DNA from 2 places in the Alteromonas pelagimontana genome. Region 1 is predicted to be linked to the other one. Evidence: riboswitches for the same ligand, from Rfam matches in the RefSeq annotation. Region 1 holds a riboswitch; the other holds the start of a gene.
The links. Region 1 has a riboswitch for thiamine pyrophosphate ahead of CA267_RS03625 (TonB-dependent receptor). Riboswitches for the same ligand answer to the same signal wherever they lie in the genome.
Positions count from the first base shown of each region.

Region 1 (15,515 bases):
CGCTAAATCGGCTGGCGTCTCGTCAATTTCGAAAGGATTGCTGACTTCCTCTTCCTCGTCTTGAGAAAGATCGACATCGGTAACGTTTTCGTTTTCTTGTGGTTGTTCAATTTGCGTCGCGTCCGTGGTCGGTTGAACGATAGTTTTAGAAGGAGTCACTCCAGCGGAAGAGTCCGATCCACCTGAACCGCAAGCAGTTAACTGAGAGACAACAAAAAGGGCAAAAACTGGAGCAAGAAAATCTTTCATTACGACTACTACACACTCTTAAAATGACAGATTTTTTGTATTGCTAAAGGAAGAAATACAAAAGATGAACAACGGGTGGAAGAGTGCCCGAATCATCCTTGGTAAACAATGCCCAGCCCTTTAAATACGCGGGTTTTAGGGTATCTATAAAAATACGGGGGTATCCGGTAATGAGCAAAAAGTGTACTTTTTGGGTGGTTTAGCGCCCCTGCGTATTTTAAAAAATACCCAATGGTCTATTTTTCGTTGTGCAGATGAAAAGGTCGGTAGAGAAACGAGATCTTGCGCAAATAACATTATTCGATTCTATGAAATGCCTTATAAGGTAAATGAGCAAGACGCCGCTATGAATTTTAAGCAACTTAAATGTAGTAAACTAAGATTGGCTAGCGCTGAAGTGGGATCAATCGGACTTAGGGGTTGAGCAACGCTCGCATGATGATGGCATCTTCAGTGCCATCCGCGGTAGGGTAATAACCTTTTCGAATTTCTTGCGTGACAAAGCCGAAATCACTATATAACGACAGCGCTGCCTTATTGCCCGAGCGTACCTCCAGCCAGATACTTGCCATATTGTGTTCTTTACTGTGAGTAACAACTTGTTTTAGTAGCGCTGTCCCCACTCCCCTGCGCTGATGATCTTTATCGATTGCGATATCCATTAACGTTGCTTCATCAGCAACCAGTAAAAGCAGAGCGTAGCCGATGACACTGCCTTCCAGTGTAGCAACATAGGCACAATATGGCGCGTGGCTACAATCCTCAAACGTATTGAATGACCAGTGCCGGTAAACTGCGGCTTTATGAATTGCGTAGGCGGCGTGAAGTTGCTCGGGCATCATCAAAGAGACATTTACAGCTGTCATTCTGCCTGGTCACCTAGCTGGCAGATTTTTTGCCACAGCAAACGTTTGTCTTGCGGGGTAAGCTTATCGGGTAACGCCGTCAGCACGATTTGATTGGCTTTGACACGTAACGCGCTGCCGGTAAACCACTGTAACGGCATGTCCTGAAGCTTATCATTGAGAGTTCGAATTACCTGCTCAACATCTTTACAGAAAGCGGCGTATTGCTGTTTCTGAACCTGGGTAAACGCTAGTTCAGAGGCCGCTGCGGGCACATTTTCCTTGGCAGGACGATTTTTTAACGTCGGTTGCGAAGCTGCATCTGAATGTTCTGAACCTGCTAAAGCCGAACGTAGGCCAGCTAAACGTTGAGCACTGGTTTGCCGCGGTTTATCTTGCTGGGAAATAGGTTGACCAGGAGGAGTCAGGTTAACAGGATGCTTTTGATCTTGGGAAAGTTCAGATGTTGTTTGAAGCAAGCTAGTGTCACGTTTATCTTGAGATTCCCAAACACAAATGCCCATTTGTTGAAGGACAGCGATTTGATATTGAGATAATAAACCTGACATAACGCCTAATCAAAAAAACATTGTTTAACTATAGCGTACATAACATAAAGCGCAGACACAAGAAAAGTGGCAGGGGTGGAGGGACTCGAACCCCCAACCATCGGTTTTGGAGACCGCTGTTCTACCAATTCGAACTACACCCCTAATGCGCTGTGCATTATACGTATGACTTTTAAAAGGTAAAGCACTTTTGCTCTTAGTCAGCCTGTTTGCTCACCCTTTGTACAAAAGCTGTCAAGTTTCCGCAGTTACATTACAACAGGCGGCTCAATCGCTTTCCCTCTGCTTTTACCGAGTGCCGCCTGCCATAGTCTGTTAGTTACCTTCACCACTTGTGTTTGTAGCTTATAATGCTGAAAAACAACTTCAGACGGTATCTCACTGGCTTGAGCGTAGTGCTGGCAAAGCATGGATGATTCCGCTTCGGAAAACTCATTAACGGCACAACAACTTGCTAAATCGAAGTAACGGTTACCCATTGCGCCGTACTCCCAATCTACAATAACGGGACCGGATACGTTTAATATGTGCCCCCAGGATAGATCGTTATGACAAAGGGTAAGCACGTCATCATCATTGAAATCTAAGTGTAAAGATTCATGCAATGCATGGGCTTCGTGAACTAATGGATCAACCGACGCTAAACCCGCACTTTCGATATAGTGATCCCAGCGGCGTGTAAGCTCAAGCGGCTGAGCGGTAATAGGCTGGCGATGAATTGTGCTTAATATATTGGCAAGCACCTGTACCTTGTCGCGGTTGTCCTGGCTAATTGATAGATTAGGTTCAACCCACTCCTCTACCCATAGTCTGCCATCGTCACTTAACCATAATGGTTCGGGAGCGATGTGGCGATGGGCCAACTGCTCCTGCAAAACAAACTGGTGTAGCCGATTGATGCCGCTGAACACATCATCTCCAACCCATTTGACGGCAAATGTTCTGTCGCCGTCATGTAACCGATAAACTTTATTTATTGCACCGCTTTGCAGCGTGCTCATTGAGGCCTCGTCGGACAACGCCAACACGGGGGTAAGTAACTTAATTAAAGACTCTTGTTGCATGTTGCACTTTCCATTGCTGCTGCCATTGGTAGTATCCGTAAACAGAGAAAACGACATATCCGGCAAATAAACATGCAGAAAGTAGCAAACCACTTTGTGCATACAAATACGCCGACGCAATGTTTATAAAAAACCAATACAACCAATTTTGCAACACTTTATGTGCAACCATGAACGTGGTGACCACGCTTAGCACTTGGATACTGGCATCTAGCCACAGGTGATCGCTGTTAAATTGACCTTCTGCCAGCCTGGACAACCCCCATGCCAACAGCAGCAAAGCCGGAACAATAAACAAGTGATACCACCAAGGCCAGTTATGTAATGGTCGTGATTCACTGCGGTCCTTGCCCCAATGATAATAGCCATAACCGGCCATTATCATATAAAAAACGTTCAGTGCCGCCTGAAACGGTAACGTAACCTGCCAAAACAACCAGGTGTAGATTGCCGTGCTTAAAAAAGCGCACAACCAGCACCACGCGTTTTGCCGCGCAGCCAACCATACGTATCCCAGTGCAAGAATGACTGCCATCCATTCAAGCAAGGAAGTAGCCGCAAGTTGTGCAATAAATGCATCAGCGGGATTATTCATCCTCGTCCTTGCGCGCTTGCATGGCATCAAAATTTAGAAATTTAGCAACAAAGATAGCCTGCCCCACCGCTTCGTGGGTAGCCTGCATTTCTTTGCCTAAAATCGTCATTACGTTTTGATAATCACCGGATATTTGTGTGCTGGTCGAGCAAGTTGTCACCTGTATATCGTCGTAACTGTTCAGTCGATGGATAAACGCTTTTATTGGCGCTACAAATTCATTTACTAACGGGTATAAAGAAATTTCAACCATTACCTGCATAAGCTTTACTCCTTAAAATTGATATTTAACTGTGATGCCGTACTGTCTGCCGTCACCTAACTGATAATAGGATTCTGCAATACCATCCCATTGACGAGGATCATTCTCGAAGCTAAAGCCGCGTGTATAATAGGTGCGATCAAAGGCGTTATTTACCCAAAGCGTGGCAGTCCAGGCATCTAACAGCCAGCTTATTTCACTATTAACTAACGTTGTAGAAGGAGAAGCCAACGCGTTCCCGTCGGAAAAACGGAAACTGTCTTTATAATCCACATCGACCCGCCATACCCAATCCGGTGCCACCCAAAGCTCGCTGAAGATATTGGCAGTATACGACGGCGCCTGGGCCTGCTCACGTTTATCAACTTGCTCGCCTTTCGCATTGGTATAACTTTCAAAGGTAGCATCGAGATAACCCAGGCTTCCTTGAAGCTGCCACACTTGTGTGGCCTGCCAGCCGAGTTCAAGTTCAATGCCGCGGTTGGTGCCGATTTGCGCGTTGCCAATGATATCAATGAACCCTTCAGAACCATCCTCGCGTTTCACTATCTGATAATCGCTTATCTGGGTGTCTTCCCGGTCCATATGAAAAACGGCAGCCCGCAAAGTAAGATCAGGCGTAAAAACGTGCCCCTTATAGCCAACTTCATAGTTCCAATTGAACTCCGCATCGTAAAAACGCTGACCTGTTGGCAGGCGGCTATCGGGATTAATCCCTGCGCCTTTATATCCCCGAGAAATGCTGCCGTACCAGAAATGTCTTCCCTGAACGTAGTTGAGCGCCAGTTTTCCGCCAGTCATATCGCTATCGTAAGCGTTTTCTATACCGTCGCTGTCAACATAGTCAAAGGCATAATTTTCGATGCGTACTCCGGCTAAAAGCGACAAACCCTCACTCAACTGTGTTTGGGTATCAAAATACACAGCTTTGGTTGTGGGTTGATAAGTGCTGTTAAAGGGCGATTCCAGATACGTGTACTGACGCAGTAGATCTTCTTCAGATTCCTTATAAAATGCGCCCACCAGCCACTGGGTTCTACCGGAAAATAAAGCAGCCTGCGGACTTGAGGTGAATCGTATTTCAGCCGTACTGGTTGCGACGTCTCTGAAATAACTGTCAACTGATACATAAGTTTCAGGATGAAATTCTGGATATGTCCAGTCTTCGTCGTAACCATATGCGATATCGTGAGAGGCGTGAGTGAGAATGACCGCCAAGTCGCCTGCGTAGGTTTGTGTTTGGCTTTTAAGGCTAACGGCGTTGGTGCGTTGTGTATCGTAACCAGGGGCATCGGAGCGTGTGTTACGATTATTTTCCAGAGAAAAAACGTCATAACCGTTATCAATATCGTACCAGCGGTAATTAATAGCCAGTGACGAGTCCGCGGAAACATCCCAGTTCACCGCCAAACGTGCAGCTGATTCATCAATGTTGTCAGTATCTTCCCGGTTAAGGTAAGTGTTGTTGACAAAACCATCACTTTTATTCTGCATGACTGCAGCACGATAGTTAACATTTTCTGTAATGCTGTCGCCGTGAGCCGCTTCTATCCGATAGGTGTCTTTATTCCCTAAACGAAACAGCGCGTAGCCTGAAGGGTCCGCAGCAGGCTGGCGGCTAACCACTTTTACGGCGCCAGCCAGTGCTCCGGTACCAAAAAGCGTCGCTTGCGGACCGCGATATACCTCAACCTGCTGGGTATCAAATAATACCCCCGCAGCAGCAAGACCAGAAAAATCGAATTCATCAACTAAAAAGCTCACCGACGGATTAATAGGTTCTGCAAACTGGCTGCGTTCTCCAATCCCCCGGATTTGAATAAAGCGCCCGCGCGATGCTCCGGTAGAAAAATTTACGTTCGGAGCAATATTTAGCATGCTGTCAATATGATCGGCTTGTCTGCTGGCCAGGCGAGCCTCTCCTACTACCGACGCACTGGTACTAAGCTGGTCCAGCGTAGCCTGACGAAAATCGCCGGTTACGGTAATGCGTTCTAAGTCCGCTTCCTGAGCAACGGCGCTGAACGATAAGCAAAATAAGGAAAGTGAAATAACGTTTTTGTTCATCTGGATCTCTTGACTGTTTCAGTTAAAAGATCCGGCTTTACGGCAGGTGAATTGGCTGTTTAATGAGACACCATCCCTACGCCGGTATTATCCGGATCAGGTTTAAGGGTTCCCATTTACATAGATCTCAGCCAGTTACGGCACCCCTTGGTTGCGCTGAAAACCGTAGTAATCAGCAAGGGCAGAGTCTATCAGGATAAGGTAATTCGTCAAGATGATTGAGTTAGCACAAAAGAAAACGCCCGCTAAAGTGACGTGCGGGCGAAATAGTGGTCTTACGACCCATTTTACTGGCGTCTAGTGCGCCATCCAATTAATCCTATTCCGAAAAGTGCTAGTGCCATGGCGGTGGGTTCACTTACTTCCGAAATAGAAACGCCTTTGAAGCTCACATTCATGTCACCACAGCCATTCCGGTTGTCACAATCGTTGATAAAAATTACATCAGTGATGTTACCTGATGTAAATTCACCTAGCATAATGGAGAACGTCTGCCATGTGCCCGAATTGGTGTAGTTAAAATCCTGGAGTCCAAAGGTCTGCGTACCCGCTAGTTCAAAGGTACGAGAACTGTCGTTATCCTGAACAGATTTGGAATAGTCCGCTAACCAGATACCCGCAATTTCTGAATATGCGGAATCAGAGGCGCCCTTCATTTTGAAATCAAAGTTCAGGACATAATCATTTTGGTCTTTAATTGGATTCAGTGCAGAAATACCAAATGCATCGGCAAGGTTTACCCCAACCCACGTATTTTCAGTTAAAGATAAAACTTCTCCTGCCGCGCCCGACGTAAAATAATTGCCATGATTTTGCGTTGAATGAGCGGTTAGAGAAATTGCGTCAAAGTTAAACGGTGAGGTCTGGATGACATCTGCGTTAACAGAAGTCGCCGCTAACAAAGAAGCCATAATGGCTGTGGCTTTAATGCTTTTTCTCATTTTTTCATCCTTAGCAGTATTACTACAATTAATGATACTATCGTGCATTATGCGTTTGGCGCCCTTAATCAATAAGATCCGAGGCGTTCCGTCCTTGCTGCACGAAAAGTTTGCCGTTAAATAATCGGCTTATTTTTACCGGCCAACTTTAGATGTATGGTAAGGAATGGGCGGGAAAGGAAAAAGGACACTTTTGGTTTTAAAATGGGACACTTTCGATTTCAGCGAGCAACTGGGTCGGTGACTGCTTACAAACGCTTAAAAGTTTACGCAAATCAGCTTGCGGTATGATGAATAATAAATTCCAGGCAAGGAGCGAATGTGCAATATAAAGGGCTATTTTGGTCTGCTATTCTACGATCTCTACTCAGCTTACGCCGTGATATCGGGCTGAGCGACAATGGTGATGACCAGGTACTCAGTAACTTGAGTGATATCGAGCAGGGTCAGTTTGAAGACAGTTATCTAAACGCATTGCTCACTCAGCTTTGTCCTGTGGATCAGCGGACATGTATCGGCAAGTCACTGATAGGCTATTTTGACTTTAATAAAATGGGCAATTTAGTGGTCTTGCTCACTGCCTGCAAAAATATTGAAGATGCACTATCCATTCTTTCCGTTCACTATCGCGATCTTTTTGACGCAAATAGCCAATTTGAAATTGCCGATGGAACGAGCGATTCCCTTCTAATATCGTGGCGCGAACCGGGCGTTGGATTAATGGCCCAAATACAGATTTATTTTCTGTTTACTTTGTTCAGACATTTAGCTGGGCGACAGTTTGATTTTGCCCAAATGTCCGCTCCTGCTAATCCTGCATCTTCCCCTGCTTCCCTGCTCGCCCCCCTAAGTCAAGCGGCGATATTACCCGATGATCAGATTAAGCTGCTGTTGGATAAAAAGTGGTTAACTCAACCTTCTTTTTACTATAGCGCGCAGATGAAAAAGATGCTGGAAGCCACTCTTGCGGCACCGGAGACTGCACCTTTAAAACAACAAATCCGGAATGCGTTCCTGCAAGCCTCCAGCCCTGCCAGGATCCGAGCGGAATGGGTTGCCTCTCAACTAGGCCAGACAGAATCTGCTTTTCGCCGGCAGTTGCGGCAGGAAAACATTTCTTTTAGCGCGCTTCTCAAAGATTATATTCATGATAAGTCGTGCCAGTACTTAATCGCTGGCGAAAAAACAGAAGACACCGCGCATTTGTTAGGGTTTTCCGACCGACGATCTTTTGAAAGGAGTTTCAAGGAACACGCCGGGATTAGCGCAGGCCAGGTTCGGCAACTGGGCAGCAGAATGCGCTTTCAACGAGGTAACAGCAATTTACTTGATGTGGTGGAAAATCTGCCGCCACTACCGGCAACAATTCAATCGTTACTTGCTCTTGATGATGAACAGATGACGCTTCCCCGTGTGGTGGAATTGGTTGAACGGGACCCCATTTTTCAGGCCCATATTATGAGTAAGGCCAGCCGTGCTATCTACGGCTTGGCGCCACAAACGCTGGAACAGGCAATAGGCAGAAATCTGGGCCTTGGCAACATTAAACATCTCGCTGTTATTTTTGCTGCGCAGCAGTTACTTACCACTCAATGTCGGTTCAGTAATATTCAGCAGTTGACGGACGCGATGCTACTCAGTCAGACGATATTTTCTAAGCTATACAGCTTTGCCGGTGTTCCCGAAGACGACAAGGAAATTGTGCGTCAGTTGATTCTTTTCGGCCTGTTGTCACTATTTCTGGTCTTTCATGAAGACTGTGTTATTGCAGATGGCGCTTTGACTTTATGGGAACAGTCGCAATCTCTAACGCAGTTCAATACGGCACTTTATGATGAATTCGGACTGTGTCTGTATGGTGCAACATCACTGATGCTGTTGCGCTGGGGCTTTAAAAACGAGGTTAATCAGCAGCTTTGGAAACTCTGCCAGATGAACAGTCTTCCCTCTTCAGATTTAGTGCATGAGCGTATTTTAGTTAGTCATAATGTGGCGTTTACCGCAATGGTGTTTACCAATGCGGCAAATAGTGAACAACGTTATCCTCAACTGTCGCCAGCAGAGTTAGACACAGTAGATGAAATACTGGCCTTATGGAAAGCACCCGCCACGTAATACTCATCCGCTTTCACGTGTGCTCACTCAGAGTGATCAGTTGCTCAGGTTCAGGTTCTTGATTTCCAGCTCAGTTTGCTCTTTCAAACCTTCAAGGGTTTTGCCGTGAGGGGTGGGCTGGCGGGTTTCTGGATCGACCTTAACAAAAACAATATCATCAGCCAGACAGATGGTTTTCTTTGTTGCTTTATTGCGCACTAAGCAACTAACAGTAATTGAACTTCTTCCCACTTTTTTGGTTTCTAAACCAAATTCAACTATGTCTCCTTGCATCGCAGGCGATTCAAAATTAATTTCACCGATGTGTTTGGTTACCAGGCAATTTGTTTCTAACTGGCAAATGGCATAGATGGCTGATTCTTCATCAATCCATTCCAGCGCTCTTCCACCAAAGAGTGAATCGGCATAGTTGAGATCATTGGGCATTACCAGTCGGCGTGACAAAAAACGCATTCGTATTCCTTATTGCAAATCGTTACACTTAAAGCGCTATTATAATGTAATTTAGCGACTATGACTGTTAATAAGGTAACTGAATGGCTTAACCGGTCATTTACAGAACGTGCATACAAAGCGTGTCACCGACAACTATTGCTCATCAGCGGTAATAGCGACATGTGTTATGAAGATGCGAAAGCGGCGTTGAGCGGCTGCGCCGTTTCCGCTTTTCAAATTGCGTGGCTTGGCGAAAAAGGTCATCCGGCGTTTATCAATCGCCCGATCCGTTTATTCAAACAGATGCTTGGACGAGAGTTTGATATAGCCGTTTATGATGCACACGAAGCCTTACGCCCTAGTGCGCTATTGGCCTTGAGTGGTACGGTTCGTCAAGGCGGCACGCTAATCATATTATGCCCCGCGTTTGAGCTGTGGCCGGAACATTGTTCGGTTACCACCCCGCATTATCTAAGCTACGGATACAACCTCTCGCATAGTGCCTATATCTCTTATTTAATAAGCCAGTTTACCGCCGATCGCCGGGTGGCAATATGGACAAAAACGCAGCTTCACTTGCCCATTGCTACTACTTCTGACTCGTCTACCGGGGTAGCAAAATTTAAGTCAATTGATCAATCTCACTGCTATAAACAGCTGCTCACCTACTTTCGAGGTAAACAATCTTGTTCGCATGTGGTACTAACCGCTCCGCGCGGGAGAGGTAAATCAAGCGTCATTGGTATTGCGTTAAACACGCTTATTCGTCACGGTCAGCGGGTGCATGTCACCAGCCCTGTTCACCAGTCCGTAAATACACTTTTTGATAAATTAGAGAATACCGAGACCACTCGGGTCGCCGAAAAACATATCCTCCATTCTTCTAGTGGCGGCTATGTGAAATGGGTTGCCAGTGACAACCCCGAATTATTTGAAGCTGATTCAACACATATTGTCATTGATGAGGCATCATCACTGCCGTTACCAATACTGGAAAAATTTCTCCATTCGGGGAAATCCTGCATATTTAGTACAACGACTTTTGGCTACGAAGGCTCGGGGCAAGGGTTCATCAATCGCTTTGTCAGACGTCTTACCGCTAACAACCAAGCACTGCATTTAATAATGTCAACGCCTATCCGCTGGTACGCCAACGATCCAGTTGAAAGTCGATTAAACAGTTCGATGTTGTTTCAATCTGGTGTAGAAAATTCAGAAGATCTTCCCGCCACAAACAATTTCACTGTATCTTCAGGTCAGCTTTCTGAGTTACCGGTTGATGTCATGAAGCAGGCACTAGCGCTTTTGGATGCAGCACATTATCAAACCAGTCCTGATGACATGATGCGTTTAGTCGATGCGCCAGATAATTTATGTTTCATCATGAAAATCGACGAGCGAGTAGTAGGAGCAGCGATAATTAACGCAGAAGGCGGGCCCTTGCTCGAGAGCGTGGCTGAAGACATTGCTAACGGGAAACGTCGTGTTAAAGGACATTTAAGCGCACAAGCGCTTTCTCTTTTCTATGCAATACCCGCATTAGCGATACACCGCTACTGGCGAATCAATCGAATTGCTATCAGTGCAAATCTGCAAAGAAGTGGTCTTGGCACAGCCATTATAAATCAGGTACTGAATGCAGCTACGGCCGAAAATATCGATATTCTTACCAGCTCATTCGGTTTGACGTCATCTCTCGATTTGTTTTGGAAAAGCAACGGGTTCCGTACCCTTAAAATTGGCGCTAAACAAGATAAATCCAGTGGTGCAAGCAGCGCCTTAGTGGGCAGAAGCCTAACCGCGAATGGAAAAGATGCTCTTAGTTTGGTACTGCAACTGCGCGCTGCAGAGGAGACATTAGTAAGCGATTACCCGGTTCCAACAATCTCTCCCAGCTACTCGGCTAACCATACTAGTTCGCAGTCTCTTCATACCAGTCGGCTCGCTGAGTTTGCTGCTGGTTCACGAAGTATTCATCACCTGGGAGCAAGTCTCCATTGGCTCGTTCTCTCTTGCCGTTTGCGAGAGCTTCCGCCCTTCACAATTGTTGAGGATTATTTAAATCAAGAGGCAGGGTTAAGCGAGCTTCTCACGAAGTACAAGTTGACGGGTAAAGCTGCATTAGTTGCAGAGTTAAGAAAGAATGTGGCTAGCTATATACAAAGGATTTCAGTTTAACCCCTTTCCGCCTTGCAGAAGGCTGCATAAGCCATTTTTCTACCACTTTACCGCTATATACCTGTTTCTAACTGAAAGTCATAAGATATTTCTGTTGTTTAACACTAATCCGCAATGGTGTGTGCTCACTCACCGAAATAACTATTCGACCTTGAGAAGCGAATTTCGTAAAGATTTTACGGACTAAATCGAATGCGATTGGCGCAGCTCAGAAGCCGCGCCTTCTGCCCACACCTTGCCGGTCGCACCTCGCCGGCCGCACCTGGCCGGCAACACCCATAGAGAGATAGAGCAACCCATCAATGTGCGTGAGTATAAACCCCGCTTTGAGCGAATAGCCGCAGCATTCGTGCTATGAGGGTTTCTGCGGGATAGTCGCTCCCATTTGATCTATAACAAACATAGGAAAACAGGTAAATAAAACTGCATATAGATATTTCGCAGGTTTATGAATGAAAGCAAATTACCTCGATAGCATGTATACCGCAGAAAATATAAAAAAAGCTCCTAAAAAGGAGCTTTTTTGAAATCAAGACTATTAAATGTCAATACCGCGGTTTTTCGCCTTTTCTTTAATATAAGGCTCCCAAGCTACGGCATTTCGACGTACGGAATTATCTTTCTTAGCTTCCTGAACGTGTTTCCAAGCGCTTTTATAATTACCTGCATAAAAATTCGCTTCCATGAGAGAGAAGTGAATTTTCGCTGGATCTTCAGCACCTCGTTCCAGAGCTTGATTTAATGCCGCTATCGCACCTTTATAATCTTCAGTAACCAAAAGCAGCGTACCCTGTTTCTGATAATGCTCAGGATCAGAACTTTCCTTCGCAGCCATACCATAGTAATTCGCTGCAATCTTATAGTTCTTAGCCTGGTGGAAAGTATTAGCTACGTTAGCTAGCATTTCCTCATCTTTCTTCAACAGACCCGACTTCATATGCTTTTCAAGCAATTGACCGGCTTTGTACGGAATACCATTTGTTGCATACAGCTGGGCAAGCGTTTTAATCTGAGTATCTTTTTCAAGATAACCTTGATTATAAGCCAGCTCCATAGTGGCTAAAGCATTTTTATAATCTTCAACCAACATGTAGAACAAGCCTAGCTGTGTCCACCAGGTTTTGTTCTCCGGAAACGTATTAACAAGCGTTTCAGCTACTTTAACGGTTTCCGGATACATTTTGCGTTCGTAGTAAGATTGCAACTTCAGAACATAGGGATTCTTGTTCGGCTTCTCGTACAACGCGATCGCTTTATCTGCAGGTTCAATAATCTTATCAAGCTCTTTCATTTCAAAGTAAGCTTGAGCCATACGTGTATAAACGTCTGCATCTTCTTTACAAGTAAAGTCCATCCAGCTGTTATACCACTTTATAGCTTCAGGATAATTTTGCTCCTGCATGCTTAGATCGCCCAGCAGCTTCAACGTCTGAGAATGCTCAGTGTCGTTTAATACTTTAGGCTCTACAGCATCGCGCAAATATTCCATTGCTTTAGCGCCCTGGCCTTCCTTTGCAGCCATCAAGTTGCCAATGAAACGCCCGACATACGCTTTATCAAATTCATCAGACGTATCCACGTCCATCAGAATCTGAAGTGCTTCGTCGACGCGATCTTCATTGTAAGCTTCAAATGCCTTTTGAACCTTTTTACCTGCGCGCTCGCCGACCAACGTGGTTTTACCCTTTTCGTACCCAGGACAAACTACCGGCGCAGAAGACTGCGCAAGAGCTACAGGTACGGAGAGAAACGAACCAACGCCTACTACCAAAGCAAGTGCTGACATTTTGAATTGACGTTTCATCATGATCATTGCTCCAGTTTAAAGTCTAGCTGCACAAACATATCTGTTTGCTTGACTGCTTTCCCATCAACAATTTTCGGCTTGTATTTCCACTTGCTCAGCGCACGACGCGCTTCACGGTCAAATACACGCTTAGGGTCAGCATCAAGAACTTCAATATCATCGACACCTCCCACTTCGTTAATAGTAAAAGATAATCTAACCCAACCTTCACGTCCATCACGGGCCGCTTCAGGAGGATATTTTGGATCAATACGAACGATAGGCGTAGCTTCACCATCACGTTGCATTGCGCCAACAGCACCAATGTTTACACCTACTCCCCCAGTATCAATTTGAGGAATGCTCAGGCTAAAGCCATCAGCATTTGGGTCGGCTGCTTCTGGCTCAACCTGCTGCATTTTAGGCGGCTGTTGAGGCGGAGGCGGTGGCGGCGGTGGCGTACGAGTACGAGTCTGCGTAGTGTCCTCGGGCTCCTGCATTACGATGTCAATAACAGGTGCTGCTGGCACTTCGTCTGCCGGTCTGGCTGAGTTTTCTATTAACTTGGCCATCAATACGAACAGTGCGAATGCTACTACTGCACCTAATAATATAGATACGATAAATCGTGCCATCTTAACCCCTTGCTGCTACCGAAATGCGATCAACACCTGCAGCTTTAACCTGGTCCATGACTTCTACTACTCGACCATGTTTGGCTTTAATGTCAGCCTGAATGATCACATAATCAGTAGGCTGTTCCGTTAACAATCGCTCTAAATTTGCTCTAACGCTGTCGGGCGCTACCTCACGTTTATCCAGCCACACATTTCCATCTTCAGTAATTGCGATGAATATATTGGCATTTTTGTGAAGGAACGCCTGGCTCGCGTCGGGCTTAATGACTTCAACACCCGCTTCCTTAACGAAAACCGTGGTAACGATGAAGAAAATAAGCATGATAAACACGATATCCAACATGGGCGTCATGTCAATCGCAGCATCTTCCTCTTCGGTTCTGACTTTTCGAGCCATAATATATCTCTCTAATGATGTGGCAAGCTATCAACCAACCCTTCTTTAGCCATCTTGACTTTTGCTTCAAGACGAGAACTAATGAAGAGGCCTGACAGCGCAGCAACCATTCCAGCCATAGTAGGGATAGTTGCCATCGAAATACCAGCAGCCATTAAACGCGCGTTGCTGGTACCCTGAGTTGCCATTGTCTCGAACACTGTAATCATTCCCGTAACTGTTCCTAAAAGACCAATTAACGGACACATTGCAACCAATGTGCGTATGATCAACATCCTGGCGTCTAGATCATCTGACGCCTGAGAAATCCATGTTTCACGGATTCTATGCGCATACCATGAGGTAGTGTCTGTACGGTCATCCCAGTTTCTGATGATAGTTTTCTTCACCTTGGGAAAAACCGTTTTCAAATACCAGTAGCGCTCAATCATTAACATCCACATAAGAAAGAGCGCGGCAGCGACGAAATATAAAACATCACCGCCGGTAGCGATAAACTCCCTGACAGATTCCCATAATCCAATCAGGTATATCATATTAGACTCTCTCCGCCTCTGAATGAGCTGCAATGATACCAGCTGTTTGCTCATCCAAAATGTGAACGATAGATTTGCTGCGTGAAGCCACGATGCTATGAGTCAGAATCAGAGGCAATGCTGCAATAATACCCTGAGCAGTTGTTACCAAAGCCATTGAGATACTACCTGCCATCATACGAGGGTCACCAGTACCGAACAATGTAATTGTCTGGAACGTTTCAATCATCCCCAGTACCGTACCTAACAGACCAAGTAGAGGCGCGATTGCTGCGAAAATCTTAATAACGTTAATGCCACTTTCTATTGAAGGTAATTCTTTAAGAATCGCTTCATCCAGCTTAAGTTCAAGGTTTTCTGCATCAGCAGTTTTATTTTCTTGATAAACCTTCAAGATACGTCCAAGTGGATTACTAGAAGAAGGATTACCAGGATTCTTCAGCTGAGATCGAATCTTGCTACCTGTGATCGTTAACGTAATCAACTTATACACGCCAATGAGAAGGCCGATAATCAGCATAACAGTGATGGTATAACCCACTGCGCCACCTGCGTGATAACGCTCCATCATCGTTGCTTTTTGCTTCAACAGCCCAAGAATTGCGCCTTGAGAAGGATCCGTATAGAAAGGAACAAAACCGGATGTTGCCTCAACCAAATCTTCTGCAGAGCCAACTAACGGGCCATCAGGCTGACGACCTAAAGGCTGAACGAGTTCATTTTCTGCATCATAGGTTAAATAACCATCTTCACCAACCAGGTTGAAGGTACCAACACGAACCACTTCTTGTTCAGAGCTGCCACCATCCAAGTTTACAACCTGTGTGGTAAAACGAAC
Region 1 is NZ_CP052766.1:771,371-786,885, forward strand. Features, by position in the region: gene CA267_RS03590 (hypothetical protein) at 1-249, opposite strand, end outside; gene rimI (ribosomal protein S18-alanine N-acetyltransferase) at 663-1,115, opposite strand; gene CA267_RS03600 (hypothetical protein) at 1,112-1,663, opposite strand; tRNA gene CA267_RS03605 (tRNA-Trp) at 1,731-1,807, opposite strand; gene CA267_RS03610 (phosphotransferase) at 1,912-2,727, opposite strand; gene pnuC (nicotinamide riboside transporter PnuC) at 2,705-3,322, opposite strand; gene CA267_RS03620 (YkoF family thiamine/hydroxymethylpyrimidine-binding protein) at 3,315-3,584, opposite strand; gene CA267_RS03625 (TonB-dependent receptor) at 3,597-5,651, opposite strand; TPP riboswitch at 5,708-5,809, opposite strand; gene CA267_RS03630 (PEP-CTERM sorting domain-containing protein) at 5,939-6,592, opposite strand; gene CA267_RS03635 (helix-turn-helix domain-containing protein) at 6,914-8,707, shown strand; gene CA267_RS03640 (acyl-CoA thioesterase) at 8,744-9,160, opposite strand; gene CA267_RS03645 (GNAT family N-acetyltransferase) at 9,221-11,320, shown strand; gene CA267_RS03650 (tetratricopeptide repeat protein) at 11,859-13,127, opposite strand; gene CA267_RS03655 (energy transducer TonB) at 13,130-13,741, opposite strand; gene CA267_RS03660 (ExbD/TolR family protein) at 13,743-14,141, opposite strand; gene CA267_RS03665 (MotA/TolQ/ExbB proton channel family protein) at 14,153-14,677, opposite strand; gene CA267_RS03670 (MotA/TolQ/ExbB proton channel family protein) at 14,679-15,515, opposite strand, start outside.

Region 2 (15,515 bases), 1.5 Mb from region 1:
ATGCTGTAAACCCTTCTTTGAGCGCTCAGCCGCAGCATCCATGCTGTTGCACAGCGCCTGCTGCACAGCGCCTGCTGCACAGAGCCTGCGGACGGTTCTTAATAATACCCTCATTTTGCCTTTTCATGTGAGCACACTTAAGAACAACTATCTAGATAATCAGGTTTACGGCAACTGCAATGACATAAGCAAGCAGACCGTACGCAACATACAGCCCCCAAGCTAGTTTATTACTACCGGTTTCCCCTTTTAACATGGCAACCGTTGCTACGCATTGCAAAGCCACCACATAAAATAGTACCAGCCCAAGCCCTGCGCCTAAAGTCAGACCGTCTGCCTGAACTTTTTCTGCCAGCCCCACTACATCTTCATCGGCGCCAGCCATGCCGAACAAGGTTCCTAACGCGCCAACAAACACTTCTCTAGCCAAGAATGACATAAGAATTGCCACGCCATATCGCCAATCCAGCCCCATCGGCTCGAAAATGGGCTCGATGACATGACCAATCTGGCCCAACCATGAATTCTGCAATGTCGAGCTTAAGGGGAAATACCCTAAAACCCAAATACCTACTGACACCATAAAAATGATTGGTGCTGCACGTTTAATAAATACCATGCCGCTGTTAAGCACGCGATGCATCAAAGGCTTCCAGTGAGGCATACGGTAAGTAGGCAGCTCCAGAATAAATGGCATATCAGACTCTTCTAAATCTTTCGCTAAGGTACGATTTAAAATCTGGCTGACAACCAGCGCCATCACTATGCCAAACAGATATAAGCCAAAGAACGCTGCACCTTGCAGATCAAATATACCTAAAAACAGAGCATCTTCGGGCACCAGCACTGCAATTAACAGTGCGTAAACCGGTAATCGCGCTGAACATGACATGAGTGGAATGGTCAGCATAGTAACAAGCCGCTTGTGAGGCGATTCTATTGTTCGTGCCGCCATAATTGCCGGAATGGCACAGGCATGACCCGACAAATACGGAATAAAGCTACGGCCAGAGAGACCGAAAAAGCTCAACGGCCGGTGACACATCAGCGCTGCTCGCGCTAAATAGCCACTGTCTTCCAGCAAACCAATGATGAAGGTAAGTACCATAATCTGAGGCACGAAAACTAAAAATGAACCCAGCCCGCCGAATATGGCATCATTGAAGAAATCGGTAACAATACCGGCTGGAGTAATGGCAGCAACAATTTCAGCGAACCCGGTAATAAAGGTTTCCACGCCATCCATCAAAGGCGCTGCTAAGGTAAAAATGCTTTGAAAAAGCAGGAACATCACACTAAGAAAAATGATGCTTCCCGTCCAGCTATTCAATAGCAGCCGATCCACCGAGTTTTGATTTTTCAGTACAATATCTAAGTTCAGACCATAGCTCTTCGCCAACTGGTGGCTTTTCGGGGCAGCGGGCTCGGTTTCCTCTATCGACTTGCTGGGAACAAACTGCTGTGGCGAACCTGCAATCCGAAGCATTTCCTGTTTGAACTCATGTAATCCGTCCAACGTTCTTGCCGACAGTGCCACCACAGGGCTACCCAGATCGGCAGATAACGCATCGGTATCAATTTTTTCTCCAATGCGGCGAACTTCATCAATGAAATTTAACGCAAACAGCACTGCTTTATTTTTTGCTTTGGCTAGCCTTTGCACTTGTAAGCCGAGCACCAGGCTTCGCTCTAACCTGGTGGCGTCAAGTACACACAGCACCAACGCGGTATCGTCCCGCTCTATGGCATTCTGAATTTCGTTGACGGCAATTTCTTCATCACGAGACAAGCCGCGCAATGTATAGGTACCGGGCAGATCGACGATCTCAAATTTATCACACTGTCCTCGTTTTACTTCAACGGTAACACCCGGATAATTGGCTACTTTTTGACGCAAGCCAGTCAGTTGGTTGAAAAGGAGGCTTTTACCGGAATTGGGTTTCCCCACCATTAAAATGCGCTGCATGAAGAAAACGTATCCTGTTACTAAAAAAGGAAGGGAAATTAACTGTGTTGCGGTTCGACTTCAATTTTAGAGGCCAGTTCCTGCTCAATAGCAAACACACTGCCGCCTAACTGCATTACGATTGGGCCTCCTAATGGACCTTTACGAATGCACTGCACATCTCTACCGTCTTCGAGCCCCATTTCTGACAAACGTTCTTTAACGTTCTCGCGAATATCAGAGCGAATGGCCTTAATTGTCGCAAGTTGCTTAGAAGGTAAATCCCATAATGTCATAATTGTTCTCAAGCTAATTCTTTAAGCTGGCGGAGCACATTTATACGCTACAAGTATCCCACCTGCTACCGATTTGCATCAGGCATTAAAACCAAATAGCAATCATTTCCATTTAGACTACCAGAAACTCGCTTTCGAGACTAGAGCCAGGTGATCATTCCAACGTCCTTAATTGTGATAATATCGCATTTTTCTTTTGTAACTGATAGAAAAAACGGGTTGATAATTCCGTTATTACCCCTCTATACTAAAAGCAACTACTTGTCGGAGTGCTCCGTTTCGCATCTGCGAAACGAGCTGAGACCGCTAACGCGGGATCCGTTGAACCTGATCAGGCTAATACCTGCGAAGGGAACAAGGCAACTTAATGATTTTTGTGAATGTGTATTACGGCGGAATGGCGGGTAATATCATTTATTTTCATTAAGCACCTTCAAACACTCCTGACAAGCATTTCAACCTACTCAAAAGGCAAAATGCTATGTCAAACAGACGTCAACAGCGCCAACAGGCGCAAACTTTTCTTAGTGGTCTTAGCGGCCAGACATTTCCTAATTCTACTCGCGTGCATCTGCAAGGGTCGCGGGATGATATTCAGGTGTCGATGCGCCATATTCATCAGGCGGATTCACTGGTATCCGGCGATCGCGACAACCCGGTTTATACCGCTAACCCACCCATCCCCGTTTACGATACCTCCGGTCCGTATGGCGATCCTGATAATCAAATCGATGTCAGGCGGGGAATAACATCCATGCGAGAAAACTGGATAATCGAACGCGCTGATACTCGAGACTTGCAGGACTTAAGCTCCACGTATGCTAAAGCGCGGCAGCAGGACATTGCCTTGGATGATTTTCGGTTCAGCCATAAGCGCGTGCCGCGGATTGCCCACGAGGGGCAGTGCGTGACGCAGCTTCACTATGCACGTAAAGGCATTGTGACGCCGGAAATGGAATACATTGCCGTTCGCGAGAATATGGGCCGCGAGGCACTGGCCGAGCACTCTCTTACACAACAGCATGTCGGGGAACACTTTGGTGCCAACTTGCCTGATACCATCACCCCAGAGTTTGTGCGCCAAGAGGTAGCAGCAGGCCGTGCGATTATTCCGGCAAATATTAATCATCCTGAATCAGAACCGATGATTATCGGGCGTAACTTTCTGGTAAAAATTAACGCTAATATCGGTAATTCGGCGGTGACTTCCTCAATTGAAGAAGAAGTAGAAAAGCTGGTGTGGGCTACGCGCTGGGGCGCTGACACTATTATGGATCTGTCTACCGGTCGAAATATTCACGAAACCCGCGAATGGCTGCTGCGTAACAGCCCCGTACCTATCGGTACAGTGCCAATTTATCAGGCGCTGGAAAAGGTCAACGGTGTTGCTGAGGATCTTAATTGGGAGATTTTTCGCGATACGTTAGTGGAGCAGGCCGAGCAAGGCGTGGATTACTTTACCATTCATGCTGGCGTACGCCTGGCGTTTGTACCGTTAACGGCGGCCCGTGTAACGGGAATTGTCTCACGTGGCGGCGCCATCATGGCGAAATGGTGTTTAAGCCACCATGAAGAAAGTTTTTTGTATGTTCACTTTCGGGAAATTTGTGAGCTTTGTGCCCGATATGATGTCTCGCTATCGCTTGGCGACGGATTGCGCCCCGGCTCTATCGCTGACGCTAACGACGAAGCCCAGTTTGCCGAGCTGCGAACCTTGGGTGAACTAACCAAAATCGCTTGGGAATACGATGTTCAGGTGATGATTGAAGGCCCTGGCCATGTGCCTATGCATCTCATTAAAGAAAACATGGAAGAGCAGCTTAAACATTGTCACGAAGCACCTTTTTACACACTTGGTCCGTTAACTACTGATATTGCACCGGGTTACGACCATTTCACTTCTGGTATCGGTGCCGCGATGATTGGCTGGTACGGCTGCGCCATGCTGTGCTACGTAACGCCGAAAGAACACTTAGGGCTACCGAACAAAGAAGATGTAAAGCAAGGCCTGATCACCTACAAAATTGCAGCTCACGCAGCCGATTTAGCCAAAGGTCATCCAGGCGCACAAATTCGTGACAATGCCATGTCCAAGGCTCGATTCGAATTTCGCTGGGAAGATCAGTTTAATCTGGCGCTCGACCCTTACACTGCCCGTGCGTATCACGACGAAACCCTGCCGCAGGAATCGGGCAAAGTTGCTCATTTCTGTTCAATGTGCGGACCAAAGTTTTGCTCAATGAAGATTTCTCAGGAGGTCCGGGACGCTGCTGAAGCTGACACTATTAAACAAGGCATGCAGGAAATGGCTGAAGCCTTTAATTCCGGCGGCGCTGAGCTGTATATTAGCGGCAGTAAAACGGGACAATCTTCGTGAAGCTGCCCGTTTTGTGGTGTATTGGCGGTATGGATTCCAGTTCAGGCGCCGGGCTGGCGCGAGATACTATTACTGCAAGCCAGTTACACACCCTCCCTTGCACCCTTACCACTTTGGTGTCCGCGCAAAGCCATCACGCACTGTTCGCTGTGCAACCTACATGTTGCGAGTTGTTGAACGATCAGTTTAATGCGCTGCTGGCAGATAACGCTCCTGATGCCATTAAAATAGGTGCAGTCGCCAACGACGAACAACTGGCGTTGATTGCCAGCCAGTTAACACGATTAAAAGAACATTCCCCTGCGCTACCCGTGATTTGGGACCCGGTGTTAAAGACCTCCGCTGGTGGCGTGCTTTCTGGCTTAAGCGCAAGGGCTATTGCCGACATTGCCCCTTTCGTTACCGTTGTTACGCCTAATATCAACGAGCTTTCAGAACTCACCGCGCTAGCAGTCGAAAATGGCGAAGATGCCTTTGCGGCGGCGCGTGAATTATTGGAGCTTGGCTTTGATTATGTATTGATTAAAGGCGGTCACGCGGATTGGCAGAAAGATGCTACCGATACGTTGGTTTCTCTCACCGAGCACTACCATTACACCACGGCGAGATACAAAGAGGCTCACGTAAGGGGTACAGGCTGTACCTTGGCAACGGCATTGGCAGCGTTTATGGCTGAGGGTTACCAGGCTCCTGACGCCGTTTGTCTGGCGAAAGGGTGCGTATCAAAGGCGCTTTCTGCTTGTTATCACACACGCGGGGCGCTTGTGCCGGGCATATGTCGGCGGCCGGAAAATATTTCTGATTTTCCTCAGGTGAGCATTGGCGATGAAAGGCCCTATAAAGACGATTCAGCCAACGCAACGGCGGCTGAATATCGCCCCCGCTTTTTGCCGCTAATACATAATTCAGCGACTATTTATCCGGTAGTAGATAGCGTGCACTGGTTGAGAAAGCTGTTGCCTACAGGTGTCAGGTTAATTCAGCTGAGAATAAAAAATGTCTCTGCAACGGTTGAAGGTGAAGTAAAAGAGGCCGTAGGCTTGGCAAAGCAGTTTGATTGTCAGTTATTCATCAACGATCACTGGGAACTGGCGATAAAACATCGCGCTTTTGGTGTTCATTTGGGGCAGGAAGATTTGCAAAACGCTGACTTACCCGCTATCGCTGAAGCGGGGCTAAGATTAGGAGTTTCTACCCACGGTTTTGCCGAACTTTGTCGGGTGATTCCGCTGGCGCCTTCCTATATCGCCCTTGGTCACATATTCCCTACCCGCACTAAGAAAATGGCATCATTACCTCAGGGAATTCACCGCTTAGCTCGGTATGTTTCACTTTGCAAAAACATTCCTACAGTGGCAATTGGAGGAATTAGCCCCGCGCGTCTGCAGGACGTAAAGAACACCGGCGTGACCCATGCCGCCATGGTAACGGCAATTACCGAAAGTGCTGACCCGGTGGCGCAAACTTATGCTTTGCAGGAGGCGTGGCGTGGAACTGAGTAAAGAAGAGTATAGCCGGTACAGTCGCCAGCTTTTGCTTAGTAACTTCGACGAAGATTGCCAGCTACGATTAAAACAAGCGAAAGCAATTATAATGGGCGTGGGCGGATTAGGAGCAATCTGCGCGCATTATTTGGCGGCTGCGGGTGTGGGTCAGCTAGTTCTTGTCGACCCTGATACTGTGGCATTAAGTAACCTGCACCGGCAAACGCTATATCAACAGCAGGATATTGGAAAGCTTAAAGCGGTTGTCGCTGCCGAACGCTTACGGCACATAAATTCGCTCGTTGATGTTGTGCCAGTGACAACCACTATCGCCCAGCTAGACGCTAGCTCACTTGAAAACGCCAGTGTGGTGGCTGATTGCACCGACAGTGTTGACGCCAGGTTACAAATCAATCAGCGCTGTTACGAGCGCAAGATTCCGCTGTTCGTAGCAGCGGCAACGGGTAACAAAGCATTGGCGTTAAATATTCTGCCCGGCGGCCCCCACGGCTGCGCAGCCTGTTTGTTTGCTGGCAGTGCGCAGGTTGAAGAAAACTGTCTGCAACAGGGTATTTTAGGGCCGGTAGCGGGTATTGCTGGCCTATATCAGGCGTTAGCTATTTTGCAGTACCTAAGCGGTACAGCGCCAATTCAATGGGGCGTGATGCATTACTTTGATGCCAGTTGCTTTTCCTGGAAAACCCTCAATTTACCAGCCAACCCGCAATGTCCTTACTGTGGAGAACAAAATGCTCGTTATTATTAATAACACCCCGGTCGAATGTAACGCGGCTTGTCGCTTGGATGAAATTCCACCGCTACAGGAAAGCACCACAAAGGGGCTGGCAATTGCGGTAAATCAGCAAATTGTTTTGCAGGAAAACTGGCCCAGTGTTGTGCTGCAAGAAGGCGACAATGTTGACGTTTTTAATGTAGTTGCAGGAGGATAACCGTGTTTACCATCGCTAATAAGCCCTTTCATTCACGCCTGTTAACTGGCACCGGTAAGTTCAGTCGTCCAAATGTCATGCAAGACGCCATTGCCGCCAGTGGTAGCGAGCTGGTAACCCTGGCACTAAAGCGGGTGCAAATGGGCGAAACGCCTGATCCGACGCTCCAGCTTCTATCTTCGCTGCCTGTGACTCTACTGCCTAACACCGCTGGTGCCAAAACAGCAGAAGAGGCGGTGTATGCGGCACAGCTTGCTCAAGCCGCTTTAGGTACAAACTGGCTAAAACTGGAAATTCACCCTGATCAGCGCTACCTGCTACCCGACCCTATAGAAACACTAAAAGCCGCCGAAAAGCTGGTAAAGCTTGGGTTTATTGTGCTGCCATATTGTGGCGCCGACCCGGTTTTATGTAAGCGTCTGGAAGAAGCCGGTTGTGCAGCGGTGATGCCCCTTGCTGCACCTATTGGGTCGAACCGAGGGTTGATCACCCGGGAATTTATTCACATTATTGTGGAGCAGGCCAGCGTACCGGTTATTGTCGATGCGGGTATTGGCTGCCCCAGCGATGCTACCGCCGCGATGGAAATGGGCGTCGACGCAGTACTTGTCAATACAGCCATTGCCACTGCCAGAGATCCCGTGGTTATGGCGCAGGCTTTTAAGCAGGCTGTCATAACCGGCAGAATGGCCTATGAAGCCGGGTTAGCGACCTCTTCATTTACGCCCCCATTGCAGGCAAGCGCCTCAAGCCCACTTACCGATTTTTTAGGTAAAACAGCATGATTGTCGCTACTCACTTACGCACCCAGAACTGGGACGACATTGCGATGCGGGTTCATAGTGTAACCCCTTCACGCGCCTACGCTGCCATTCACGCTTCCCATCCCGACATTGACGACTTTATCGCCATGGTGTCGCCGGCCGCAGAGCCTTATCTGGAAATTATGGCGCAGCGCGCAAAACAGCTTTCCCGTAGTCGCTTCGGCAATACTGTATCGATGTTTGTGCCACTTTATCTATCGAACCTTTGCGCCAACGAATGCACCTATTGCGGATTCACCATGAGCAACCGGATCAAGCGCAAGACGCTGACGTTAGAGGAAGTTGATCAAGAAGCGCAAGCAATTAAATCGATGGGGTTTAGCAACCTGTTACTGGTCACGGGAGAGCATGAAACAAAAGTAGGAATGGCCTATTTTAAAGAGACGATTCCGCGGCTAAAACGTCACTTTCCGTATCTGATGATGGAGGTGCAGCCGTTAAGTACTGAACATTACCGCGAACTTAAACAGCTGGGTATCAATGCCGTGCTGGTGTATCAGGAAACGTACCATGCGCGGCGTTACGCGCAGTTTCATTTGCGCGGAAATAAGCAGGATTTTGACTGGCGGCTGGAAACCTCAGACAGGTTAGGAATAGCAGGAATGGATAAAATTGGCATTGGTGCGTTACTCGGTCTGGCTGACTGGCGTACCGACAGCATAATGACTGCACTACACGCCAGCTATCTGCAGAAAACTTACTGGCGCAGCCGGGTTTCTATCGCCTTCCCCCGTCTGCGTCCTTGCGCTGGCGGCACCGGGGCCGACACTTTCACCCTCACTGACAGACAACTGGTTCAGCTTATTTGCGCACATCGTATTTTACACCCGCAGGCGGAGCTTAGTTTGTCTACCCGCGAATCTGCACATTTTCGGGATAACGTCATCCCGCTGGGCATCACCAGTATTTCCGCTGGCTCACAAACTCAACCGGGTGGTTATAGCGATACCAGTACCACAGCGCTTTCTCAGTTTGATACCGAAGATAATCGTCCTGCTGCCGACGTCGCTGCAGCGCTGGTAAAGCAAGGGCTTGAACCTGTGTGGACCGACTGGCTAGCAGGCTACGGTAAAGCATAATTACGTGCTCTTACCGCACCTGCTACCGGCGCTGTCACTGCGCTTTTGCAAGCGTGACAGGATGTTCCAGGGCTTTTAGCTTTTCGGTTAATAGCGCTTTAAAGCCCGCAGCATCTTTCGGGCTATCCGGATGCTTAGGCCACACAGCCAAAAAGCCATATTCTACTTGTGCTGACGGTTTAAACTGCACAAGATAATCGTAATCCGTTTCAAAGGTACGCTGGGTTTGGTCTAGCCGATAGAATACTGCCATTCCCAGCTCGTCGTCTTCACCTAACAAACTTTGTTTACCAAAGGTCGCAAAGACACCCCAATCGCCCAACTCTTGCTGAATAAACTCTACGCCCGGATGCTTCACTACGCCCGTCACCAGATTATCCACAGGAGTGGATAACGACACCGTTACATGAGTAGTAGGATCGCCGGCATGAATGTCATATTGTGTAGAAGCATCAGTTTTTTTACTGGCGACTTCCCACCCCTCATAAATTACGTTAAAAGAAGCACTTAGTTTATTGTCGCTCAGTAGCTTCCAATGGGTGTTATCCACGTTCTGCATGTGCATCACGGTATCGCCGTCAAGCCTGCCTATCGAACCTAAACCAAGGGCATTTTTGCCTACTTTTAACGCATCTGCGCCCCATTCTGTGAGCTCATGGTAGCTGTCGTAGCCATCCTGTCCGACTTCAGAAAGCACAGGTTCGTTACCCGTTTTCACAAAAATATCGATACCGTTACGCCAATCAAGATAAAGACGGTAACCAATGAGGTCGTTTTCCCAGCCCGGCCCTTCATAACGCAGATAATAGGAATGGTCGGTTAACTGCGCTGGCGAGGTGAAAATTTTAACATTTTTAAAAGTAAAACCATCGGCTTCGTAACTCTTTCCTTCCCATTTTCCACCTTGCCTGACCGCTAATTCCGCGTAGGCGACATCTTTTGTCTCTACGCCGTCGGATGCCAGTTCAAGCGCTTGAGTTTGCCCCGGCTTCGATTCTATCAGCACATTTAATGTACGCTTTCCCTGGTTATCAGTCACCCATTCAGAAGGGAACTTAGATGCCACTAATGATTTGCCTCCACTCCCCTGCACGTCGCTGGCAGAAAGGGACACAAGCTGAGGAAGCGAACTTCCCTGCGCGGGATTTTTAACTGAAAACTGCAGCTTTTCATTATCTTCTTTTGCTGAACACCCAATCAGCAAAGAGGCGGCAATTACGGCCCCTGTTACGTATTTTGCTGTCATTGCTAACTCCATTTTTACTGTCGAGAAGGTAATTACTTTGCACTAATATATTGACAATTGCCACCGGTGGCAATTATTTTAAATATTGTTAACATTGTTAATCCGATGTAGTAGAAAGGAAGATGATAAAGATTTACCCATAAATCGTTCTGATCCTACTCGGAATTTGAACAGACAACGCAAGGAAAACATATGCCAAATTTCAGCTTAACCGGTAAACGCGCATTGGTCACAGGGGCCAGCCGGGGAATAGGTCAAGCGATGGCTATCGCTCTGGCAGAAGCCGGCGCCCGAGTAATTTGCGCCAGCTCCCGCGAAGGCGGTTGCGCAGAAACTGTCGCGGCAATAAAAGCCAATGGCAATGAGGCAGTAGCATTGCACGGTGATTTATCAGATATGAAAGCAGTGAAGCAACTGGCAGATACCGCGTTGGCAGAATGGGATGGTCTGGACATTCTGGTAAATAACGGCGGCACTATTTTTCGCAGTCCTGCGGTAGATTTTCCGCTTGAGCAGTGGCAGCACGTTTTGCGAGTCAATATCGACTCTGCGTTCTTGCTCAGCCAGCAGGTAGGCAAAACCATGGTGGCGCAAAAAAGTGGGAAAATTATAAACACCGCATCCATGTTGAGTTACAGCGGAGGCATTACTGTGCCGGCATATACCGCGAGCAAACACGCTATCGCCGGACTTACCAAAGCGCTGGCGAATGAATGGGGTCAGCATAATGTTCAGGTTAACGCCATTGCACCTGGCTACATTCGCACCGACAACACTCAGGCACTGCAGGAAGACGAAACTCGCAGCAAAGAAATTTGTGCCCGTATTCCCGCCGGTCGCTGGGGCGAAACTGAAGATCTTAAGGGAGCGGTAGTCTTTCTTGCCAGCGGCGCGAGCAACTATATCAATGGTCACATTCTGGCTGTGGATGGCGGCTTTCTGGCGCGATAGCCAACAAACCTGTTACATGAGGAAGAACTTATTATGAGCACCGAACATGAAGTCCGCTATGCTATCGGACAACAAGAAGTAAAAGGGTACGACACCGAGCAACTACGTGAAGCCTTTCTGGCTGACAAACTTATGCAACATGGCAAGGTATATTGGATTTACAGCCACTACGAACGTTTTATGGTAGGCAGTGCAGTTCCCACCGACAAGCCATTGAAGCTGGACGTGCTCGATGATCAGCTAAAAGCCTCCTATTTTACCGCCCGTAGAGAGGTAGGCGTTATCAACGTAGGCGGGCCAGGCTCAGTCGTAGTAGGCGATATTACCTATGCTCTGGATAGAGAAGAAGCCCTGTACATCGGCAAGGACAATCCGGATGTGGAGTTCCGCTCTGACGATGCCGCCAATCCAGCCAAATACTACTTAAATGCTGCCCCCGCCCATCATGCTTATCCGTGTAAAAAAGTCGGGAAAAATGAAGCCAATGTGCTGCATCTGGGCAGCCTGGAAACCTCGAACGAACGTGACATCAATCAATTGTTAATAAACACCATTGTCGAGACCTGCCAGTTACAGATGGGCCTGACTCGCCTTAACCCTGGCAGCGTGTGGAACACCATTCCCGCCCATCAACATGACCGCCGCAACGAGGTGTACTTCTATTTTGATTTAGCTGATGGACAGGCTGTGTGCCATTTCATGGGCGAGCCCACCGAAACGCGGCATATTTTTGTTGCCAATGAGCAGGCTGTGCTGTCGCCGCCCTGGTCCATTCACTGCGGTGTCGGTACGTCAAATTATGCCTTTATCTGGGGTATGGCCGGGGAAAACCTGGACTATGACGATATGGATAAATTCCCGCCCAGCGCACTGCGCTAGGCAAGCGAGGTAGTTATGTTTTGGCTGAAAGTTTTATGTCGCCCGTTAATCATTGTGCTGACCGCACTGTTAGTCGCATGTAGTTATCATACTGAGGATAGCGACAAGGTGATTCTGCGTCTGGGTCACACTCTGGATACTCAGCATTCAGTGCACAAGGCGATGGTCTATCTTGGTGAACGTCTAAAATTTTACTCCAACGGTAAAATGGTGGTAGACATTTACCCAGGTAGCCAGTTAGGAACCGAACGGGAGATGGTGGAACTGCTGCAAATCGGTTCGCTTTCTATGACTAAAGTTTCAGCCAGTCCGCTGGAAGGCTTTGCCCCGGAAATGCAAATTTTTTCAATTCCTTATGTGTTTCGTGATAACGAACATTTTTGGAACGTTCTGAACAGCCCGATTGGTGACGAATTGCTCAGCGGCCTTGACGCATTCAAATTAAAAGGGCTGGGATATTACGATGCTGGCAGCCGCAGCTTTTACACTAATGACCGCCCAGTCCACACACCCAAAGATTTAAAAGGCTTAAAAATTCGGGTGCTAAATAGCCCTACTGCAGTGAAAACCGTCCGGGCATTGGGCGCAGCTGCCACACCAGTGGCATGGGGCGAGCTTTATACCGCGCTTCAGCAAGGCGTAGTGGATGGCGCGGAAAATAACCCGCCCAGTTACTATCTCTCCCGCCATTACGAGATTTCTCGTTATTACTCATTGGATGAACATACCTCGGTGCCCGACGTCATGTTGTGCTCGTCTCGAGTGTGGAACAATTTGACGCCGCAGCAACAACAATGGCTACAGCAGGCGATGGACGATTCGGTGGTGTATCAGCGCAAACTGTGGCAGGAATCCACTCGCGAATCGCTGGAAAAGGTGATTGCCGATGGCGTTGAAGTCATTTATCCAGATAAACAGCCATTTGTTGATGCCGTACAACCGTTTCATGAAACCTTTGCAGGCACTGAAGTCGGCGATCTGTTAGAAAAAATCAAGGCGATGTAATCATGCGAACAATAATTAAATTCATCGATAATTCTCTTGCCTGGGCACTGATTCTTGCCATGTCGGGCATACTGCTTGCGGTTATCTGGCAGGTTATTTCCCGTTATCTGCTACAGGACCCCGCCTCGGTTACAGAAGAGCTTTCCCGTTTTATTTTAATTTGGATCGGCATTTTGGGTGCCGCGTACGCCTACCGTCAAAAGGCACACCTGGGTTTTAATCTCATTGTCGATAAGCAATCGGAAACGGTTCGCAAAGCGATGCTTACTTTAGTAGAACTGCTGGTTGTGACCTTTTGTGTAATGGTGCTGCTATTCGGCGGTGCCGCTTTGGTAAATCTCACCCTGGAGCTGGATCAGGTTTCCGCCGCGCTGGGCATTCAAATGGGCTGGATTTATTCTGTACTGCCGATCTCCGGCGCTCTCATGATTTTCTACGGCATCATCAATATCTATAACCTTTGGCTAGATGCCTCGCAGGAGCCTTTGTAATGGAAATGACAGCTGTTGTCCTTGTGGTAGGATTTTTCTTCTTTTTGCTGATAAACGTGCCTGTTTCCATCAGCATTGGACTTGCCACATTAATTGCCATGCTGATGAACATCGAAGCGGTGCCAGCGGTCACAACCATCGCTCAGCGGATGGCGGGCGGGCTGGATAGTTTTGCCTTGCTGGCCATTCCGTTCTTTGTACTTTCTGGTTTGATTATGGGCCGAGGCGGTATAGCAAAGCGGTTAATCGAGTGCGCAATGGCATTAATTGGCTCCCTTCCCGGCGGACTGGCGCTGGTAAACGTGGTTTCCTGTATGCTTTTCGGCGCGATTTCAGGATCAGCGGTAGCTGCTACCTCCGCTATTGGTAGCTTTATGTTACCGCAGATGAAAAAGAACGGTTACGATCCCAATTTCAGTGCCGCTGTCACTGCCGCCGCTTCGACCACCGGCATGTTAATTCCGCCCAGTAATATTTTGATTGTTTACGCTATCGCCAGTGGCGGCGTCTCGATCGCAGCATTATTTATGGCAGGTTACCTTCCGGGAATCATGGTCGGTCTGGCGCTGATGATCGTGTGTTTTATCTACGCCAAAAAGAAAAACTTCCCGCTTTCTGAGCGCTTACCGCTGCGAATTGTCGCTAAAAAGGTATTAGCAGCAGTGCCGAGCTTATTTTTAATTGTGCTGGTCATTGGTGGCATTGTAGGGGGAATATTCACGGCCACCGAAGCTGGGGCCATTGCAGTGGTGTACGCATTGATGCTTTCAATGGGGTTTTATGGCGAAGTTAAAGCCAAAGAACTCCCTGAAATTCTGCTAAAGTCGGCGGAAACCACCGCCATCGTCATGCTGCTGATTGCGGCTTCAACGGCGATGTCATGGTTGTTATCCTTTGAGAATATTCCCCAGTCGCTCAGCGACTATCTGCTTCAGCTAAGTGACAATCCCATTATTATTCTGCTGCTTATCAATTTGCTGCTGATTGTAGTGGGTGCATTTTTAGATATGACACCGGCTGTACTCATATTTACCCCTATCTTCTTGCCTGTGGCAATGGAACTGGGTATGTCACCGTTACAGTTTGGTATAATGATTGTACTGAATTTATCCATCGGATTATGCTCGCCACCGGTGGGAGCAGTATTATTTGTCACCTGCGCCATTGCCAAAACCAAATTGGAAGATATTATTCGCCCGCTGATCCCTTTATATGCAGCTATGTTTGTGGTGCTTATGCTTGTCACCTACGTAGCCTGGTTCAGCGAAGCGTTGCCGCAGTGGTTTGGCTTTTGAACTATAAATGTTTGGTAAAAATTATACATAAACATATTTTTAACAAGTGAAGTGGTCGAAATCATAATAGCGTGCATACACAAGTTGCTGATTAAATTTGTTTTACGCTCAGGTGAAGGGATACACTTGTCAACAGACAGAAGTTCGCGCTTGTAATGTAAGCAGTCATACAGGCCAATAATAATAAGTGAAAAGTCAATGGACAAACGACCTACAATTAATGATGTTGCGAGAATTTCAGGCGTCTCGAAACGCACCGTTTCGCGGGTGATCAACGGCGCGACGAATGTTGGTGTCGCCACCCGCGAAAAAATTCAGAAGGTCATTGATGATCTTGGCTTTTCACCTGACAAACAGGCTCGCGGGTTAGCCGCCAGCCGTTCCTATTTACTGGGTTTGATTTATGACAACCCAGACGCCCTCTATATCGACCAGGTGCAACGGGGGGTGCTGAGCGTGTGTTCCGAACGCGGCTACGAACTGGTCGTTCATCCGTGTAACTACGACACAGAGAACTTTATTGATAATTGCGTACACTTTGTTAAACGTTCCAATATTGATGGTGTCATTATTCTGCCACCGGTATCTGAATCAAAAAAACTGGCGGCTGCGTTACGAGACAGAAACATCAATTACGTACGCATGGCCTCGGTAGACTTAGATGACCACGCGAATATCGTGGTATCGGATGAC
Region 2 is NZ_CP052766.1:2,290,058-2,305,572, reverse strand. Features, by position in the region: gene feoB (ferrous iron transporter B) at 152-1,966, opposite strand; gene CA267_RS10250 (FeoA family protein) at 2,005-2,253, opposite strand; TPP riboswitch at 2,497-2,612, shown strand; gene thiC (phosphomethylpyrimidine synthase ThiC) at 2,723-4,618, shown strand; gene thiE (thiamine phosphate synthase) at 4,615-6,120, shown strand; gene CA267_RS10235 (HesA/MoeB/ThiF family protein) at 6,107-6,868, shown strand; gene thiS (sulfur carrier protein ThiS) at 6,852-7,052, shown strand; gene CA267_RS10225 (thiazole synthase) at 7,055-7,837, shown strand; gene thiH (2-iminoacetate synthase ThiH) at 7,834-8,955, shown strand; gene CA267_RS10215 (DUF4861 family protein) at 8,990-10,201, opposite strand; gene kduD (2-dehydro-3-deoxy-D-gluconate 5-dehydrogenase KduD) at 10,394-11,152, shown strand; gene kduI (5-dehydro-4-deoxy-D-glucuronate isomerase) at 11,186-12,031, shown strand; gene CA267_RS10200 (TRAP transporter substrate-binding protein) at 12,047-13,036, shown strand; gene CA267_RS10195 (TRAP transporter small permease) at 13,039-13,527, shown strand; gene CA267_RS10190 (TRAP transporter large permease) at 13,527-14,822, shown strand; gene CA267_RS10185 (LacI family DNA-binding transcriptional regulator) at 15,021-15,515, shown strand, end outside.
Region 2: another riboswitch for thiamine pyrophosphate. It lies ahead of thiC (phosphomethylpyrimidine synthase ThiC); the one in region 1 lies ahead of CA267_RS03625 (TonB-dependent receptor).